Regions from separate parts of the Bacillus sp. FSL R7-0646 genome, predicted to be linked through region 1. Evidence: predicted binding sites of a transcription regulator. Region 1 holds the regulator's gene; each other region holds the start of a gene.
What was found. The regulator LexA, encoded in region 1, represses DNA repair genes until DNA is damaged. The targets are predictions, from matches to a motif close to CGAACATATGTTCG.
Positions count from the first base shown of each region.

Region 2: the regulator LexA is predicted to act here: its motif matches at 4,367-4,380, upstream of ruvA (Holliday junction branch migration protein RuvA).
Region 3: the regulator LexA is predicted to act here: its motif matches at 1,769-1,782, upstream of MKY62_RS12545 (YqzH family protein).

Region 1 covers NZ_CP150217.1:1,946,711-1,952,340, reverse strand. Annotated here, with positions in the region: gene MKY62_RS10040 (recombinase family protein) at 1-580, opposite strand, end outside; gene yneA (cell division suppressor protein YneA) at 599-910, opposite strand; gene lexA (transcriptional repressor LexA) at 1,063-1,686, shown strand; gene MKY62_RS10025 (NucA/NucB deoxyribonuclease domain-containing protein) at 1,882-2,310, opposite strand; gene MKY62_RS10020 (thymidylate synthase) at 2,669-3,508, opposite strand; gene MKY62_RS10015 (hypothetical protein) at 3,568-4,329, opposite strand; gene MKY62_RS10010 (prohibitin family protein) at 4,420-5,253, opposite strand; gene MKY62_RS10005 (hypothetical protein) at 5,246-5,386, opposite strand.
Region 2 covers NZ_CP150217.1:2,779,102-2,784,731, forward strand. Annotated here, with positions in the region: gene yajC (preprotein translocase subunit YajC) at 1-199, opposite strand, end outside; gene tgt (tRNA guanosine(34) transglycosylase Tgt) at 246-1,391, opposite strand; gene queA (tRNA preQ1(34) S-adenosylmethionine ribosyltransferase-isomerase QueA) at 1,420-2,448, opposite strand; gene MKY62_RS14460 (DUF2905 domain-containing protein) at 2,489-2,689, opposite strand; gene ruvB (Holliday junction branch migration DNA helicase RuvB) at 2,682-3,686, opposite strand; gene ruvA (Holliday junction branch migration protein RuvA) at 3,696-4,301, opposite strand; gene MKY62_RS14475 (intercompartmental signaling factor BofC) at 4,424-4,945, opposite strand; gene MKY62_RS14480 (protein kinase family protein) at 5,188-5,630, shown strand, end outside.
Region 3 covers NZ_CP150217.1:2,427,003-2,432,632, forward strand. Annotated here, with positions in the region: gene MKY62_RS12535 (YolD-like family protein) at 97-435, opposite strand; gene MKY62_RS12540 (UV-damage repair protein uvrX) at 451-1,713, opposite strand; gene MKY62_RS12545 (YqzH family protein) at 1,986-2,198, shown strand; gene MKY62_RS12550 (MFS transporter) at 2,326-3,564, shown strand; gene MKY62_RS12555 (VOC family protein) at 3,615-3,998, opposite strand; gene coaA (type I pantothenate kinase) at 4,013-4,972, opposite strand; gene MKY62_RS12565 (ABC transporter permease) at 5,233-5,630, opposite strand, start outside.

The DNA of each region.
Region 1 (5,630 bases):
CGAAGCCTCTCAACACGGCTGCAATCTCCGCAAACGTCAGCTTGTTCTCCCTGAGCCTGACGATTTCTGAAAGAGGCGCTTCGATTCGCTCTCTCCCGCCGCCTTCATTGCGGTGTTTTAGGTTCCTCTCCGGGCGGTAGCCGTTTTCGACCGCCTTCTTCATTCCCCGCTTAATTTTCAGGTTATGTATTTTCCGCTGGTATTCCTCGACAATGCCGACAATCTCCAAAACCATCGAGTCCGCTTCGGAAAGCTCGAGCTTTCCGCGGTGAGCCAGCGTGTAGATTTGAACGCCTTCTTTATATAAACAGTGAAGAAGGGCAATTTTGGCATTCCCTCTTCCAAGCCGCGTATCATCCTGTATTAAAACCGCGTCGATGTCTGATGTTTTGATTTCCTCGAGCAGATCGAAGACGCCGTCGCGGTCCATTTCATATCCGCTCGCCTGTTCGGAAATGACGCTCACGACGTTCATCCCGTGTTCGGCGGCAAGCGACTTAAGCTCTTCCTCCTGCCGCTTTAATGAGGTTTCCTGCTGCTCCTTCGCAGTGCTTACCCTGGTGTAAATAATCGCATTCATGGAAATCCCCTCAATCTCTTATTCTACAACTGCAAGCTGATATTGATCGGAGTGCTGTTTGGCTACCGGCAGGATCAAGACATCTCCCGGTTTAATGACAGAGGTCGGCAGATTGTTTTTATCGGCGACCCATTCGATGAATTTGTGTTTGTCAGCGGTTTTTCCGCCTTTGATCCGGTCGGCCAGCTCCCACAATGTATCGCCTTCTTGCACTTCTATTTTAACATATTGCTTTCTTTCTTCGATCTTACCGGCAAAAGACACAAACAGAATACAGCAGCTGATCATAGCAGTAAACAGACTGACAAAAATCAATGATTCTTTTTTCATATCCATCACCCCAGAATGTTTGTTCGGTTTTTGTGACTTCAGTATACATACGAACAAATGTTTCTGTCAATCGTTTTTTTCGAACCTATGTTTGTACTCAGAGGAAAAACATGCTATAATCTAGCTAAAATCGACGTTTTGAGGTGCAAAAAATGACGAAGCTATCAAAAAGACAACTTGATATTTTGCGTTTCATTAAAGAAGAAGTGAAGCGCAAAGGCTATCCGCCTTCCGTCAGGGAGATCGGAGAAGCGGTCGGCCTGGCGTCAAGTTCAACGGTACACGGCCACTTGGCAAGGCTTGAAACGAAGGGATTGATCAGAAGGGATCCGACGAAGCCGAGAGCGATCGAAATTCTCGATACAGAGGAGGAAATTCATATTCCGAAAAACCAGGTTGTCAATGTCCCGGTCATCGGAAAGGTGACCGCCGGTACACCGATTACCGCAGTCGAAAACATCGAGGAATACTTTCCGCTTCCCGAACGCCTGGCGCCGCCGGATGAGCACGTCTTCATGCTGGAGATCATGGGAGAAAGCATGATCGATGCCGGAATTCTTGATCAAGATTATGTGATTGTCAAGCAGCAGAACACCGCAAACAACGGGGATATCGTCGTTGCGATGACCGAAGACGACGAAGCGACTGTTAAGCGGTTTTTCAAGGAGGAAACCCATATCCGCCTTCAGCCGGAAAACCCGACGATGGAGCCGATCATCCTTCAGAATGTGACGATTCTCGGAAAAGTCATCGGCGTTTTCCGCACTGTTCATTAAAACACGGACTCATCAGCAAAACCGCCGGTCGGCGGTTTTTTTGCACGAAAAAACAGGCTCACATCCATTCGGCAATGAAGGATGCGAACCTGAAACAGAGGGAATGATAATATGCTTACATTACCATTATCCCCCACAACGATTTTCCTGTCAACAAAAATGTTTCCCAAAGGAAAGATATTTGTTTTTCGCCTTTTATTGAACGATAAACAAAATTCTCGTCCCGTCGGCGAAACCGCTCAGCCTGTTCCCGACCCAGGAGCCGGCTCCGCGGTTATCCGATGAGCTGACATATCTGACAGACGCTCCTTTGCCCCCTTCTTCACACATGGCCATCGGCCATTCGTCACGGTCAAAGCCCGGCTTAGTCGGAATCCCCTTCAGTGATTCCTGGCGGCGCTTATCCGCTCCCGATCTTTCAATCGTGCAGACATCTGAATGCCCCGCTTTGATTGCGTCGCTGATATGAGCGCCGGTTTCGGGATAGCGTGATGCCGGAAAATACAATATGTCGTCATACCTTGCAGCACCTTCGGCATGCTGAGGAGAATATGCGGCGCCTCCCGAAAGCCCAAGCAGTACCAATGCGGAAAACAGCAGATGAACCGCCCATTTTTTGATCATGACAAAAACAACCTCCTCTTGTATATGCTGGTGTTACTAACAGATTAAGAGAGAATTGTTTTTGCTTTTCGGGTTCTTTGTGAAAAAGACGTTTAGATTGTGTAAATGAACGTTTATTCTTCTATGACGTTATTTTTTAAGATGCTGCACGTCATCGCTTTTGCATCAGAACATGAACCGTTGATATCGTTGGTAAAAACATAACTTCAGCCGCGTGTTTTAATGAATTCCCGCAAACAGCTCCATATCGACAGCCCTTGTGCCTGTCTTGCCGTATTATATGTCTGTATCTTCTTGAATCATCCTCCAAGGCCGTTTTTCATCACTGTACAAAAAAACAGGCGGGAAATCCGCCTGTTCATACGGCAACTTCAAATGTCAGCTTGTCGCCGTGCTTATAGTCGATTAATTTAAAATCATCGATTGTAAAGTCATAAAAATTTTTGATATCCGGGTTGATCCATAGCTTTGGCGCTTCATACTGCTCGCGTTTCATCTGAATGTTTAAATTGTCGATGTGACGGGTATAGATGTGGCAGTCACCGATGTTGAAGATGTATTCGCCCAGCTCATAACCGAGGACTTGCGCGATCATGCGCTGCAAGACATTATATTGAAACACATTGAACGGGTTGCCAAGCGCCATGTCGTTGCTTCTCGCTCTTACTTCTAAAGAGAGCTTTCCTTCTTTCACATACCATTGCGTCTCATAGACGCAGGGCGTCAAAGCCATGCCATCCAAATCATCGGGATTCCACAGCATGGTCAAATGCCTGCGTGAAGAAGGGTTATGCTTTAACTGATGAAGCAAATAATCCACTTGATCGACTTTCTGGCCGTTAACCGTTCTGTTTTTCTTCCCTAATTGATAGCCGTACGCTGCTCCGATTGTGCCGTCTTCAAGACGCCATTGATCCCAAATATGAACCCCCATATCATTCAGAACTTGAACATCATTGGATTTCAGCTGCCAAATCCAAAGCAGCTCTTTAATGGCCGTTTTCCACGCCACCTTCTTCGTCGTCAAAATCGGCACTTCTGAATTGTCAAACCGCATTTTTTCGCTCATGATGCTCAGCGTATGAGCCGGCGTTCCGTCTGAATCCCACTTCGTCCGAACCTGATATTCTTCATCGGAGATCCCTGATTCAATAATTTTTTGTATGATTGCATTGTATTGCTGGTCATAATGGCTCATCTTATCCTCTCCTCTTTCCACATGATATGTATAAAATGAGTTTTTTTCAAGGTTTAAGATCACGCGCGGGTTTGATAAATCTCCAATGCTTTCTTGAGAACATTTTTATCGTATCCTGAGATATCGTGGATTTTTTCAGTCCATCCTTCGATTGTGTCCGGCTTCGCTTCTCTGTATAATCCTTTGCTCGTACTAAGATATATGTCCCAGCCGCTGAATTCCCAATGGGCGATTTCATGCTGAAACGGAATTCTGCATTCCAGTAAAGGCGCAGGCTTCAATGCCGCCTGCGAGTATTCAGCCGCCTTTAAAAAAACGGACATGTCAACAGGGTCTGTATTGTAGACTTGAGTCGACACCTTTCCGTTCGGCCGATGGTAAAGGACCTCAACTCCGCCGGCTGTCGGCATGACTTGAACTTGTGCGGCAGGGAAAAAACCGCCCAGCTTTTCATTGGTATAATCTTCAGATTCGCAATCGATCAGAATCGGATGCAGCCATTGGTCTCCCAGATCACACAAAAAGCGCCGGCCTCTTTCATCAAGGGCGATGACTGCGGCATGCGCGCGTTCCGTTTTGAACGAACGGCCGATTGGAAAAGCTTCCACTCCGTCTTTTGTGAACTCATCCAGCAGCCAAATCGAAAGGTCAAAACAATTGCCGGCAATCCCGTACTCTTGATAGTGCTCCTTCATCATCGATACTTCCCGCTGTCTCCCATCTCCTGCCTGATGATAAAACCATGCTTTTGTCAGCGTTTCCATCGGAAAAGAGTCAAATTTTCTCCACGTACGGAGAATGGCTTCCGGAGCAAACAACATCTTACCCCCTGTCTCAGAAACGATTGTTAACACCATTATATACGTGCGCCCGAGACGAAAAAAATCCCTTGGCAAGGGATTTTTTTCGTTTTATTTTCCTTTCTCATCGGTTGGAATCTGGATCAGGGAATTCGATCCGGTCGCTTTAGGCATTTTTCCGTCCCATTTTTGGATCCATTGATACTTGATCATTTCATCCGACATCGACTTTTTAATAATTTCGTTGTACTCGGCAATACCTTGGGCTTCGATCTTTTTCTTTTTCGCTTCCGCTTCGGCGATCTTCAGCTCCGTCTGTGTTCTTTCCAGTTCCTGCGAAGACTTCACGCGCGCGTCAATCGCTTCCTGAGTCGCTTTATCAGGCTTCGGCACGCCGAGTGTTAAATCGTCAATGACAAAGCCGAGCCCCTTCATATCATCTGCAAATGTTTTTTGAATTTCTGCAGCGGCATCAGATGATTTTTGTCCGTATGTATCAATGACGGAATATTTGGAAATCGACTTTCTCGCAGCGTCCCACAGCCTTGTTTTCAAGTAGCTGTTTTCGATTGATTCAATATCGACCGCTCCGAATTTATTAAACAATTCTACGACTTTATCAGGCTGAACGACATAGTTGTAGGCAATGTCCATTGAGATGTTTTTGCCGTCGGAAGTAGCCACTTGAATATCCTGATTGTTTACAGTCTGCATCCGTACCGGATATCTTGTGACTTTGTCAAACAGCCCGACTAAATGCCAGCCTTGATCCAGCGTTTCCGATTTTACCCCGCCATTCGGGGAATAAACGACGCCGACATATCCGTTCGGGATTTTCTCGATGAACAGGGAGGCCGTGAATCCTCCAATAATTAAAGCGGCAGCGACAATGATTCCGCCGAGCAGCGTTTTGTTTTTATTTTTCTTTGGTTGTTTTTCATTCATCTTTGTCGTCCTCCAGCGTTTTCTTTATTTTGGTCGCCCCGCTTCCGACTTTTTTAAAAAGCGGGCTCAACATAAGCCATACGCCAAACCCTATAATGAGCAGCAATATGATCGAACCAATCATGACTTTCACTTTTGTTTCACCCCTTTTGCATTTGTTGATTGATCGTATGACTAAATAAAATCATTTCACTTATGTTTACGTTCATATGAACTTAAAGTTTCATTTTTTTAAAATTTAATAGAAAAAAATTTTATCATTGTGAAATCATCAACTTAAAAGACGGATTCCTCCTGCACGGGCATCGTTATAGGATATGTTGGATATCTTATTCCTTATGCCGCGCAATTATGGCGTGTTCGCAGTCAAATGAAGA
Region 2 (5,630 bases), 830 kb from region 1:
TGATGACAACCTTGCTTTCGTCAATTGAATCCACGATGCCGTGCAGGCCGCCGATCGTTACGACCTTATCCCCTTTTTTCAGCTCCTCCTGCATCTGGCGGACAGCCTTCTGCTGCTTTTGCTGCGGACGGATCAAAAGGAAATAAAGAACCGCAAACATTAAAATAATCGGAAGTAATGTTCCAAGCATCTCCATTATTTTTTCACCCCTTTCAAATGGCTTTATCGCTTTCTTCGTTTATGTGTCAGAAACTTTTAGCATTTGGTTTATTAAAACCGTAGCGCTCAAAAAACTCTTCCCGGAAATCACCTAAACGATCTTCACGAATGGCATCTCTCACTTGCCCCATTAATTTTAACAGAAAATAAAGATTATGATAAGAAGTTAAACGAATTCCAAACGTTTCGTTGCAGCGGATTAAATGTCTGATATAAGCGCGCGAGTAATTGCGGCACGTATAGCAGTCGCACTGCTCATCAATCGGCCTGAAATCTCTTTCATATTTTGCATTTTTGACGACGAGGCGCCCTTCGCTCGTCATGAGCGTACCGTTTCTCGCTATCCTTGTCGGCAGCACGCAATCGAACATATCCACTCCGCGGATGGCTCCGTCAATCAGTGAGTCCGGTGAACCGACACCCATTAAGTAGCGCGGTTTATCCGCTGGAAGCAGCGGAGTTGTAAACTCCAGCACACGGTTCATCACGTCTTTTGGCTCTCCGACGGATAGTCCACCTATAGCATATCCCGGGAAATCCAATGAAATCAAGTCTTTCGCACTTTGTTTTCTCAAATTTTCGTACTCGCCGCCTTGAACGATTCCGAAAAGCCCCTGCTCGTCAGGGCGATTGTGAGCTTTCAGGCACCTTTCCGCCCAGCGGCTCGTGCGTTCAACAGACTTCTTCATATAATCGTACTCTGCCGGGTATGGCGGGCATTCGTCAAACGCCATCATAATATCCGAGCCGAGGGCGTTTTGGATTTCCATCGCTTTTTCAGGAGATAAAAACAGCTTGTCTCCGTTTAAATGATTGCGGAAATGAACGCCTTCCTCTTCGATTTTGCGGAACTCGCTCAGGGAAAACACCTGAAAGCCGCCTGAATCCGTCAAGATGGCGCGGTTCCAATTCATAAACTGATGAAGCCCCCCCGCCTCTTTGACGATGTCATGGCCCGGTCTCAGCCAAAGGTGGTACGTATTGCTTAAAATAATGCCTGCACCCATTTCTTTCAGCTCTTCCGGCGACATCGTTTTAACGGTGGCGAGCGTTCCTACGGGCATAAACACCGGCGTTTCAAAAGAGCCGTGCGGGGTGTGCACTCTCCCCAGCCTTGCTCCTGTTTGTTTACATGCTTTTATGAACTCATAGCGTATCGGTTGCTGCGACAAATTATGAGCCCTCCAATCTTTTTGAATTTTATTTGATCAACATGGCGTCTCCAAAGCTGAAGAAGCGGTATTCGTGTTCCACTGCGGTCCGGTAGGCGGAAAGCACATGCTCTCTGCCTGCGAGCGCGCTGACAAGCATAATGAGGGACGATTTCGGAAGATGAAAATTGGTAATCATCCCGTCTATTGCCCGGAATGTGTAGCCGGGATAGATAAAAATCGATGTCCAGCCGCTCGCTTCCCGGAAGCGGCCGTCATGCTCGGAAGCGATTGTCTCAAGCGTTCTCGTCGATGTCGTGCCGACGGAAATGATCCTTCCGCCTTCCTGTCTGACGCGGTTTAACAATGCTGCCGTTTCTTCCGACATTTCATAAAACTCGGCATGCATGTCGTGTTCCTCTACATTTTCCGCACTGACAGGCCGGAATGTCCCAAGACCGACATGAAGGGTGATAAACGCAATATGCACGCCTTTTTCCCTGAGCGCATCGAGAATCTCTTCCGTAAAATGCAGCCCGGCCGTCGGCGCAGCCGCCGATCCTTGTTTCTTTGAGTAAACCGTCTGATAGCGCTCCCTGTCATCGAGCTGTTCTTTAATATAAGGAGGCAGAGGCATTTCACCGAGCGACTCGAGCACCTCGTAAAAAATCCCTTCATAGCGGAATTCAATTTTTCTGCCGCCGTGCTCGAGCTCTTCTGTGCAGACCGCCGTTAGACGGCCGTCACCGAACGAAAGAACAGTTCCGCGCTTGACCCGCTTTGCGGGCTTGACAAGCGTTTCCCAGACGTCCCCTTCCTCCTGTTTTAACAGAAGAACTTCAACCTTTGCTCCCGTCTCTTCCTTGACTCCGTACAAGCGGGCCGGCAGCACCCTCGTATCGTTCAGAACGATGCAATCGCCCGCGTTCAGAAAATCAATCACGTGCTTAAACGTGCTGTGAGTGATCTCCCCTGTTTTTTTATCCAGCACCATCAGCCTGGACGCATCCCGCTCTTTTAAAGGAACCTGTGCGATGAGGCGTTCAGGCAAGTCAAAATCGAATAATTCTACTTTCATCTTTTTTCACCTTACTCTATCTATAGACTTGAATATCGCATCATTTCATTCGTCCGAAGAATGAAAACACGACGGACAGAATGATGCTGATGACAATGCATGTAACAACCGGAAAGAAAAACGTCACGTTTCCCTTTTTCACAAAAATGTCGCCGGGAAGCCTGCCGATGACTTGCATGAATAAACCGATGCCAAAAATGACGGCGCCCAGCACCATTAAAATCTTTGGAAATTCAGTCATGGTTCGGAACCTCCATTTTAAAGTGGCTGTAAACATCAGGGGTTACGATGCGCCCCCGCGGCGTTCTTTGAATAAAACCGATTTGAAGAAGATACGGCTCATACACATCCTCAATCGTGTGAGACTCCTCACCGATAGTAGCCGAAATCGTATCGATGCCGACGGGGCCGCCGCCAAATTTTTCGATCATGCCCATCAAAAGCTTGCGGTCGATATGGTCAAGCCCGAGTTTATCAACCTGGAGGCGTTCAAGCGCATCAACCGCCACTTCCTCTGTGATGGAGCTGTTTCCAAGCACCTGGGCAAAATCCCTGACCCTCCTTAAAAGCCTGTTGGCAATCCGCGGCGTCCCTCTTGACCGTCTCGCGATTTCGAGAGCCGAGAGCGAATCGATGTCGACTTCAAACAGCTCTGCCGTTCTGATCACGATCTCTGAAAGCTCATCACGCGTGTAATACTCAAGCCTCGACAGAACGCCGAACCTGTCCCTGAGAGGCGCGGTTAAAAGCCCAACCCTTGTGGTCGCGCCGACGAGGGTAAAAGGAGGAAGATCGAGCCTCACAGAACGTGCCGACGGTCCTTTGCCGATCACGATATCAAGGCAGAAATCTTCCATCGCAGGATACAGCACCTCTTCGATCGAACGGTGCAGGCGGTGGATCTCGTCTATAAATAAAACGTCACCTGGCTCCAGAGCCGTTAATATCGCCGCCAAATCGCCGGGGCGCTCGATCGCCGGACCTGACGTCGTTCTGAGATTGACTCCCATTTCGTTGGCGATGATCGCGGCGAGCGTCGTTTTTCCCAATCCCGGCGGCCCGTACAATAAGACATGGTCAAGGGTTTCCTCCCGCATTTTCGCAGCTTCGATGAAAACCTTGAGGTTATCTTTCACTTTTTCCTGGCCGATATACTGAGCAAGTCTTTGCGGACGCAGACTTTGCTCAATCGCTGATTCATGGTTGTCTAGTTCACTTGATACAAGCCGCTCATCCATGATATCACCTTACTTTAACAATTTTTGCAATGCTTTTTTAACGTATTGATCTGTCGAAAGCGCCTCTTCCTTTTTCAAATGAGGCTGGACTTTTTTAATTTCCCGATCGGAATAGCCGAGCGCCCTCAATGCTTCAAGCGCTTCCTCAAGAGCCGTTGCCGCTTCATGAATTTGCTCCCGCTCTTCATGGTTAAACAGATCGGCAGCGATTTCAGGAACGGCATCCGCAAGCTTCCCTTTCAGGTCAAGGATGATCTGCCTTGCCGTTTTTTTGCCTACGCCGGGAAATTTGACGAGAAATGCTTCGTCCTCATTCTCGATCGCTTCAATCACCGCTCCCGGATCGCCGGAAGCGAGGATCGCAAGCGCTCCTTTTGGGCCGATCCCCGTAACATTCAGCATTTTCGTAAACAGCATTTTTTCTTCCCTTGTCGAAAAGCCGTACAGCGCATTCGTGTCTTCTCTTACATAATGGTATGTATAGATTGTTTCTTTGCTGTTTTTCTTATAAATAAACGGATTTGGCGTGAAGATCTGATAGCCGATCCCGCCGTTTTCAATGACAATATATTGGGGCGATACATAATCAATCGTCCCTTTTACGAATTCGATCAACGTTCATTCACCTCTTTGACTGCTCTTCATTGTAACACAAAACAGGCAAAGCTAGAATGAAAAAGTTAACATATGTTCGCTAAAAAAGCTTCTGTCTGCAGCTGAAAAAAGACATAACAGCGTCATGTCTTCATATCTTCTACATGATGTTGGCTTCCGGATGATTTTACGGCTTCAATGACATGTTCAAATTCCTTTTTCGTGCGGTATGGTATCCCTTTGCGCAGATCATCCGCCATCCGGCTTTCCAGCCGCTTTATATCAATCTGAAAAAACGATTGAATGGGTTCTGATAAGATGCCCGGGCGACCGTGAAAAGTCGAAATCACGCCATCTTCAGTCACTCCGATATAACCGTTTGTTTTGCTGAGGGGAGAAATGTCGTCCACCTGTTTGCGAAACAGAATAAACCCCTTTTTCTGATCGATGAGCTGCCACCCTTTATAAGCAGCTTTAAAGTCTTCCAGTGTGCGAGCGGCCTCTACTTTATTCTCAATTCCAACGTCTCCGTCCAGATAAACCTTTTCAAGCTGGATTTGAACTTTAGCCGGCTTTTCGGCCAAGGCCTCCAGGTGAAAGCTGAGCGCGGCCAGCAGACTTCCAATAAGCAATAAACCGATTTTGAACTTGCTTCGGCTGTACATCAATATCACCTTCTTTTTTGCCTTAACGATCATATCCTTAGTTTGACCAACGCTTTTAAAAATTAATCTAAAAAAGCAAGCGATCTCTTTTTAGATGACAACCGGTTTACGAATGTTACATTTTCAAACCAATATGAAGAACTCAAAAGCATTTAAGGTGCAAAACAGCCCATTCTCATGTATAAACAACATTATAGAGAGTTTTTCGTTTGACCAGCCCTTAAAAAGAAGGTGAGCTCAGCGTGAAAAAGGCGCATACCTATGCAGAAGCCGTAAAGTATGATACGAAAAAAAAGTTCAACAAGCTTATCCAAAAACCCGATGACTTGGAATTGATCGGGAAAGGCAGGAGCGCATACGTTTTTAAGCTGACTGAAGAGGGCGGCAGGGAAATGGCTCTTAAAGTCTTTTTTCCCGAATTTAAGAACATCGCCGCAAGGGAAGCGGAGATTTACAAAAAGCTTTCTGATTCGAATTATTATCCTGATATATATGAAACAGGGCCATCATATATTTTAATGGAGTATATTAAAGGATATACTTTTTATGAGTGTTTAAACAAAGGCATTCGGATCGATGATGACATGATCTGCGAGGTCGACCGCGCATTGAACGATGCGAGGCGGAAAGGATTGAATCCATCCGATATCCACCTCCGAAACCTGATACTGACGCCGTCTGGAAC
Region 3 (5,630 bases), 480 kb from region 1:
AGTATCGCCTTTCAAGATAACAGGCTTTGCATGAGACGCTGCAGTCGGCAAATGAATGTCATTTACCATTTTATCCACCTCCGAATACTGATTCCATTATAAACGACAATCGTATTCAATCTCAATGATATCCTCTATCTTTAAAATGCAAATTTCATCCGCCCGGCTTACGATCCGCAGCTCCCTTTTCAGAGCGTCAGCATAGTGAATCCGGCCGGCGAGCGTTTTCACTTCCCCCTGCCGGTAATAAGCAAATTGCAAAAACCTGTTTTCTGCCATCGCTTCACAAATGATTTCATTGAATTCTTCATATTTTTGTTCATCCAGGATCGGTTTTTTGATTTTTTGAAAGCTTTCATGATATTCCCTGAGCAATTCCACGTGCTCAGGCAGCATCATGGAAACCCATTTGATACTGCCTCTGTCGCGAAGCATAAATGATTCTCCTTTCTATGCCTGATGGCCTCCGACCAATTTTGACCGCAGACGGGCCGTCCCGGCGTTTGTGTAGGAAACGGCCCGCAAAAGCGCTGTTGAGCCGTACCGTTCTCTGATGCCGTCCATCACATACCCGAGCTGCCGCTTCTTTTCCTGATCGGGGCGAAAAAGATCAAGCTGCATATTGGTGTCATCTTGAATATTGGACAAAGAGACGGAAATTTTCCGAACCGTTTTGCCGGCATAAAACCGCTCGAACAGTGCCAGACATGTATGGTAAAGATCAAGCGTGACATTTGAAGGGCTTTCCATTGTTTTTGAACGGTAAAATCCGCCGCCAAGCTCATCGCGGCTGTATTCGATGCCGAGACTGACGGTCCGGCCCGCCTGGCGGTGGGCGCGCGCCCTTTTGGCCACTTCCTCACACATTTCAAGAATGACATGCTTGACTTCCTCCGGATTCGGATAATCGCGAAGCAGAATCTGGCTTTTTCCATAGCTGACCTGCCCCTCCATGAGCGGCGCTCCAATCGCTGAAAGATCGATGCCCCAAGCGTGATAATAGAGCTGGTTTCCCATCACCCCGAATGTTTTCTCAAGCCGACTGAGATCATAGTGCGCCAGCTGGCCGACTGTAAAAATCCCCATCCGGTTTAACGTCTTTTCCAGCCTGGAGCCGATTCCCCACATGCGGCGCAGCGGAGACAGCGGCCACAGCTTCGTTTTCACGTCTTCGTAGCCCCAAACGGCCACCCCGCCTGCTGATTTTTTCGCTTCAAGGTCAAGGCACAGCTTTGCCATCAGCAGATTCGGTCCGATTCCGACAGCACAGGGAAGGCCAAACTCCCTTTCCATATCATCTTGAATTTTCATCGCAATCGTTCGGGCGTCTCCCCACATGCTTTCAACACCGTCCACCTGAATAAAGCTTTCATCCACGCTGTACGTATGAATGGCATCAGGCGGCACATAGCGGCAGAACAGCCGGGTGAGCTCTGTAGAAACACGGACAAACAGCCCCATCTTCGGATTGACCAGCTTGATGCGCGGATCATCCGGCAGCTGATAAAGCCTTGTTCCCGTTTGAACGCCGAACTCTCTTTTCAGAGCCGGAGAAGCAGCGAGAACGATGCTTCCCTGCCGCTCCGTGTTTCCGACAACCGCCAAGAAGCAAGTCATCGGGTCAAGTCCGAGCAGGACTGCGGCGCAGCTTGCATAAAAGCTCCGCATATCAACGCACAAAACCGAACGCGACGGATATTGACTGTAATCCATACTCTCCCTCCAGAAGAACTGATGTTCGCACAATTAGTGTATGAATACTATACTCCGAATATACGTTCGATTTCCAGGCGTAATTTTATCCAAAGAAAATCCTGGCGGAAAGCAATAAAAAACACCTTCTTTGGAAAGAAGGTGACATGGTTGACCATTCCAGTTCGGAATTTCGCCTTATTCAGTTTGATGATTCAAATTGAATGCTCTCTTGAGAACATCAGTTTTTCTTAGTAAGATAAAAGAAAAAGCGCTCCTAAAGGAGAAGACAAATGGATGAGAAACTGATTGAAAAAATGCTCGGACAGGCGCTGAAGCAGTACGGACGCAATGTTGCAACCGATCCGCTCAGCCCCGGCGAAAAAGAAATCCTGAAGCTGGCTTTGCAGGAAAGGCGGATCGAGGAGCCGAATGAAGGGCTGCATGCCCATATCGAGGATGTCATCTATGATTATGTCACAAATCAAGGCTTGTTCTCATCATAAAACGATTTTTCTTTGCGGCTTCCTTTGTACAGGAAGCCTTTTATCACCCAGCATTTAGAAATTCCTCTATTCACCGCCATCTGTTTCATGTATGATAAACAAATAAAAACGTAACGGAGAGTTTATCATGAAACAAAAATGGCAGAACATCCACCCGCTCAGCTGGACCATTATTGTCGGAACCATTTTCGGACGCATGGGAACAGCCATGAGCATCCCTTTTTTAGCAATTTATTTGACACAAGTGAAAGGCGCCTCTTCCGGCTTTGCGGGAGCTGTCATTGCAGCGAGCTCTCTGATCGGAATTGCGGCAAGCTTTTATGGCGGGTACTTATCAGACAGGTTCGGCCGGAAAACCATCATGCTCGTCTCGATTTTCGGCTGGACGTTCGTGTTCGCCGGTTTTGCACTCGCCGATCATGTCTGGACATTCTTTATCATGAATGCCTTAAACGGATTATGCCGCGCTTTGTTTGAACCGACTTCAAGAGCGCTGCTTTCAGACGTATCCAAACCCGAAACGCGCCTTTTCGTCTTTAATCTCCGCTATACCGCGATCAACCTCGGCGTCGTCTTCGGCCCGCTTTTAGGCCTGTATCTCGGATCTTCCAAAACGACGCTGCCGTTTTTCATTGCGGCTTTCATTTATTTTATTTATGCGGCGGTGCTGGTCATTCAATTTAAACACCACACCGTACCGGCAGCTGAGCGTAATAAGCGTATAAAAGTGCGGGACGCGCTGGAGGTGACAAAAACAGACCGGGTATTTACGATTACGCTAATCGGTTCGATTCTTTGTTTGTTCGGATATTCCCACTTCACATCGACGCTTGCACAATACATGGCGGCCAGCCCGTTCATTGAAGACGGGACGAAAGTGTTCGGCATGATGCTGACGCTGAATGCCTTGGCCGTTCTTGCCGTACAGTACCCGATCGTACATATCGCCAAACGGTTTTCACCGATTTTATCGCTGATTGCAGGAAATGTGCTGATTAGTGGAAGCCTGTTCAGCCTCTCTTTTTTCCATGATCTATGGTCCATTGTCTTGATCATTATCGTGTTTACGATCGGGGAGGTGCTTCTCTTTTCGATGATGGATTTACTGGTCGACCGGATTGCCCGGCCTGAGCTGAAAGGCACTTACTTTGGGGCTATGGGCTTCACCCAGCTTGGAAGCGTGGTCGGCCCTTGGGCGGGGGGAATGCTGCTGGACACCTTTGGAGCGGAAAAACCGTTTTTCACTTTTGCAATCCTGTCTGCTGCCACCATTTGCGGCGTTCCTTTCCTGGTAGCAGCCTACCGGAAACTCAAAATGGATGAAGCAAAAGTCAATTTAAGTTCGAAAAAAACGATGCAGCATTAATTGAAAACAGGCCGGCTCGAACAAAGGCCGGCCTTCGGCTGCCGCCCGCCTCAAGGGGCAGCAAGTTCAACTTTGATGCGGTCCGGATCTTCGGTATACAAGGCATAATGCCCGTTTCCGCCGGCAAACGGATGTCTGTCTTCATATAAAATGCGGCATCCCCGCTCTCTCAGTTTCATTGTCATTTCGTCGACCTGCTCTTTGGATGCCGCGTAAAAAGCAAGATGGTTTAAGCCGACGCGGCACCTGTGATAACCCGCTTTGATAAACTGCTCTTTCGCCTGCACAAGCACGAGATAGGCGCCGTTTGCTTTCCAGCTGATGCCGCCTTCCCATTGTTGAAAAACCTCATAGCCGAGCTCCCCGAGAAACCAGCCCCAAAAGCGCTTCGACGCTTCCAAATCTGAAACGTACAGTTCAATATGATGGATCATGCAAGCCTCCTCTTCTATACCCGTCTGACCAAAATCTCTTCCACCTTGTGGCCTTCGCCTTTTCTCAAGATTAAATCAGACCGGAATTTTGTAGGCAGAATGTTCTCATACAAATTCGGACGGTTGACGGTCTCCCATATTGACTTTGCCATATGGTCCGCTTCTTCGTCCGCGAGGTCTTTGAATTTATGGAAATAAGAACTCGGATCTTGAAAAGCCGTCTCCCTGAGCATGCGAAAGCGTTCAAGATACCATTTGATAATGAGGTCTTCTTCGGCATCCACATAAATCGAGAAGTCAAAAAAATCGGAAACGAAAACCCGCGGTTTTGTACGGTCGTCTTCGATCGTCGGTGTCTGCAGCACATTAACGCCTTCGATGATCACGATATCCGCTTGTTCTACCGTTTCATAAACCCCTTCCAATCTGTCATACGTTAGATGGGAATAAACGGGTGCGTGGACAATTTCCTTTCCTGATTTTAAATCGTTCAAAAACTCAAGCAGCGCTTTGACATCATAGCTTTCGGGAAACCCTTTCCTCGACATCATCTGCTTTTCTGTCAGAACCGCATTAGGATAAAGAAAACCGTCGGTTGTGATCAGACTGACTTTCAGCCGTTCCTGCAAACGGGAGAGCACAGTCTGAATGATGCGGGCCGTCGTGCTTTTTCCAACCGCGACGCTTCCGGCAATCCCGATGATAAACGGAATCTTGGCCGCGTGAGGATGATTCAAAAAACCGTTTACCCGGGTGTTCCGTTCATATTGAGTTGCCCGGTGTAAATAAAGCAGCCTCGCCAGCGGAACATAAACGGTTTCGACTTCTTCCAAAGACAGATAGTCATTTAAACCTTCAAGCTTCTTTACTTCCTCTTCGGTCATCTTTACCGACATATGCCCGCCGAGATTTGCCCAGGCATCACGGGTATGACTCGTATATAACGTGTGCAAATTCAAATCCTGATTCGCCACTATTCTCACCTGCCCTCTGTTCAAACGCTGTTTACTTAAAAAAGTGCATGAATTCTGAGACCGCTTTATTATTATATAGAATTTTTCGAATATTTACGAGGAACAACGTTTCAATCAAAAAAACCGTCTTCCTCCAGAGACGGGTGGGTCCGGTTTCCTTGCATGGCGGATGCGAATGGCTCTCCTTCCTGTCAACCCTGAGCCAACGGGTGTCCTTCGTTTGCAAAAGAAAAAAGAGCGCAGGCGCCCGCACTCTTTTTTCAAACGACATATTTGCTTTGCCTGTGCGCCATGTAATAAGTGACCGCAGACAGCAAGCCGACGGATGCGGCTAAAATGATGATGACCGGAATCATGTCCACCTTCACCGGTGTAAACAGTTTAAAGCCGCCGCTGAAACTGAAAACCGCATGCCCGAGATTAGACAGCAGGTTTTTTAAATCGAACCTGCCCAAAGCAGGGATCAGCAGGCTGTAAACGACATAAAGCAAAGCAGGCGTAATAAAGCTTCTGAAGAGGACGCCCAAATAAAATCCGATCGTCGAAAAGATGAAGCTGACCGCCAGAACGACAGCGAGCTGAAGCAGGATATTGCTTTTTGAAACAGCGGGTATTGTGAACTCGCCGACCGGTATATCCCTTGAAGCAAGGGAATAAA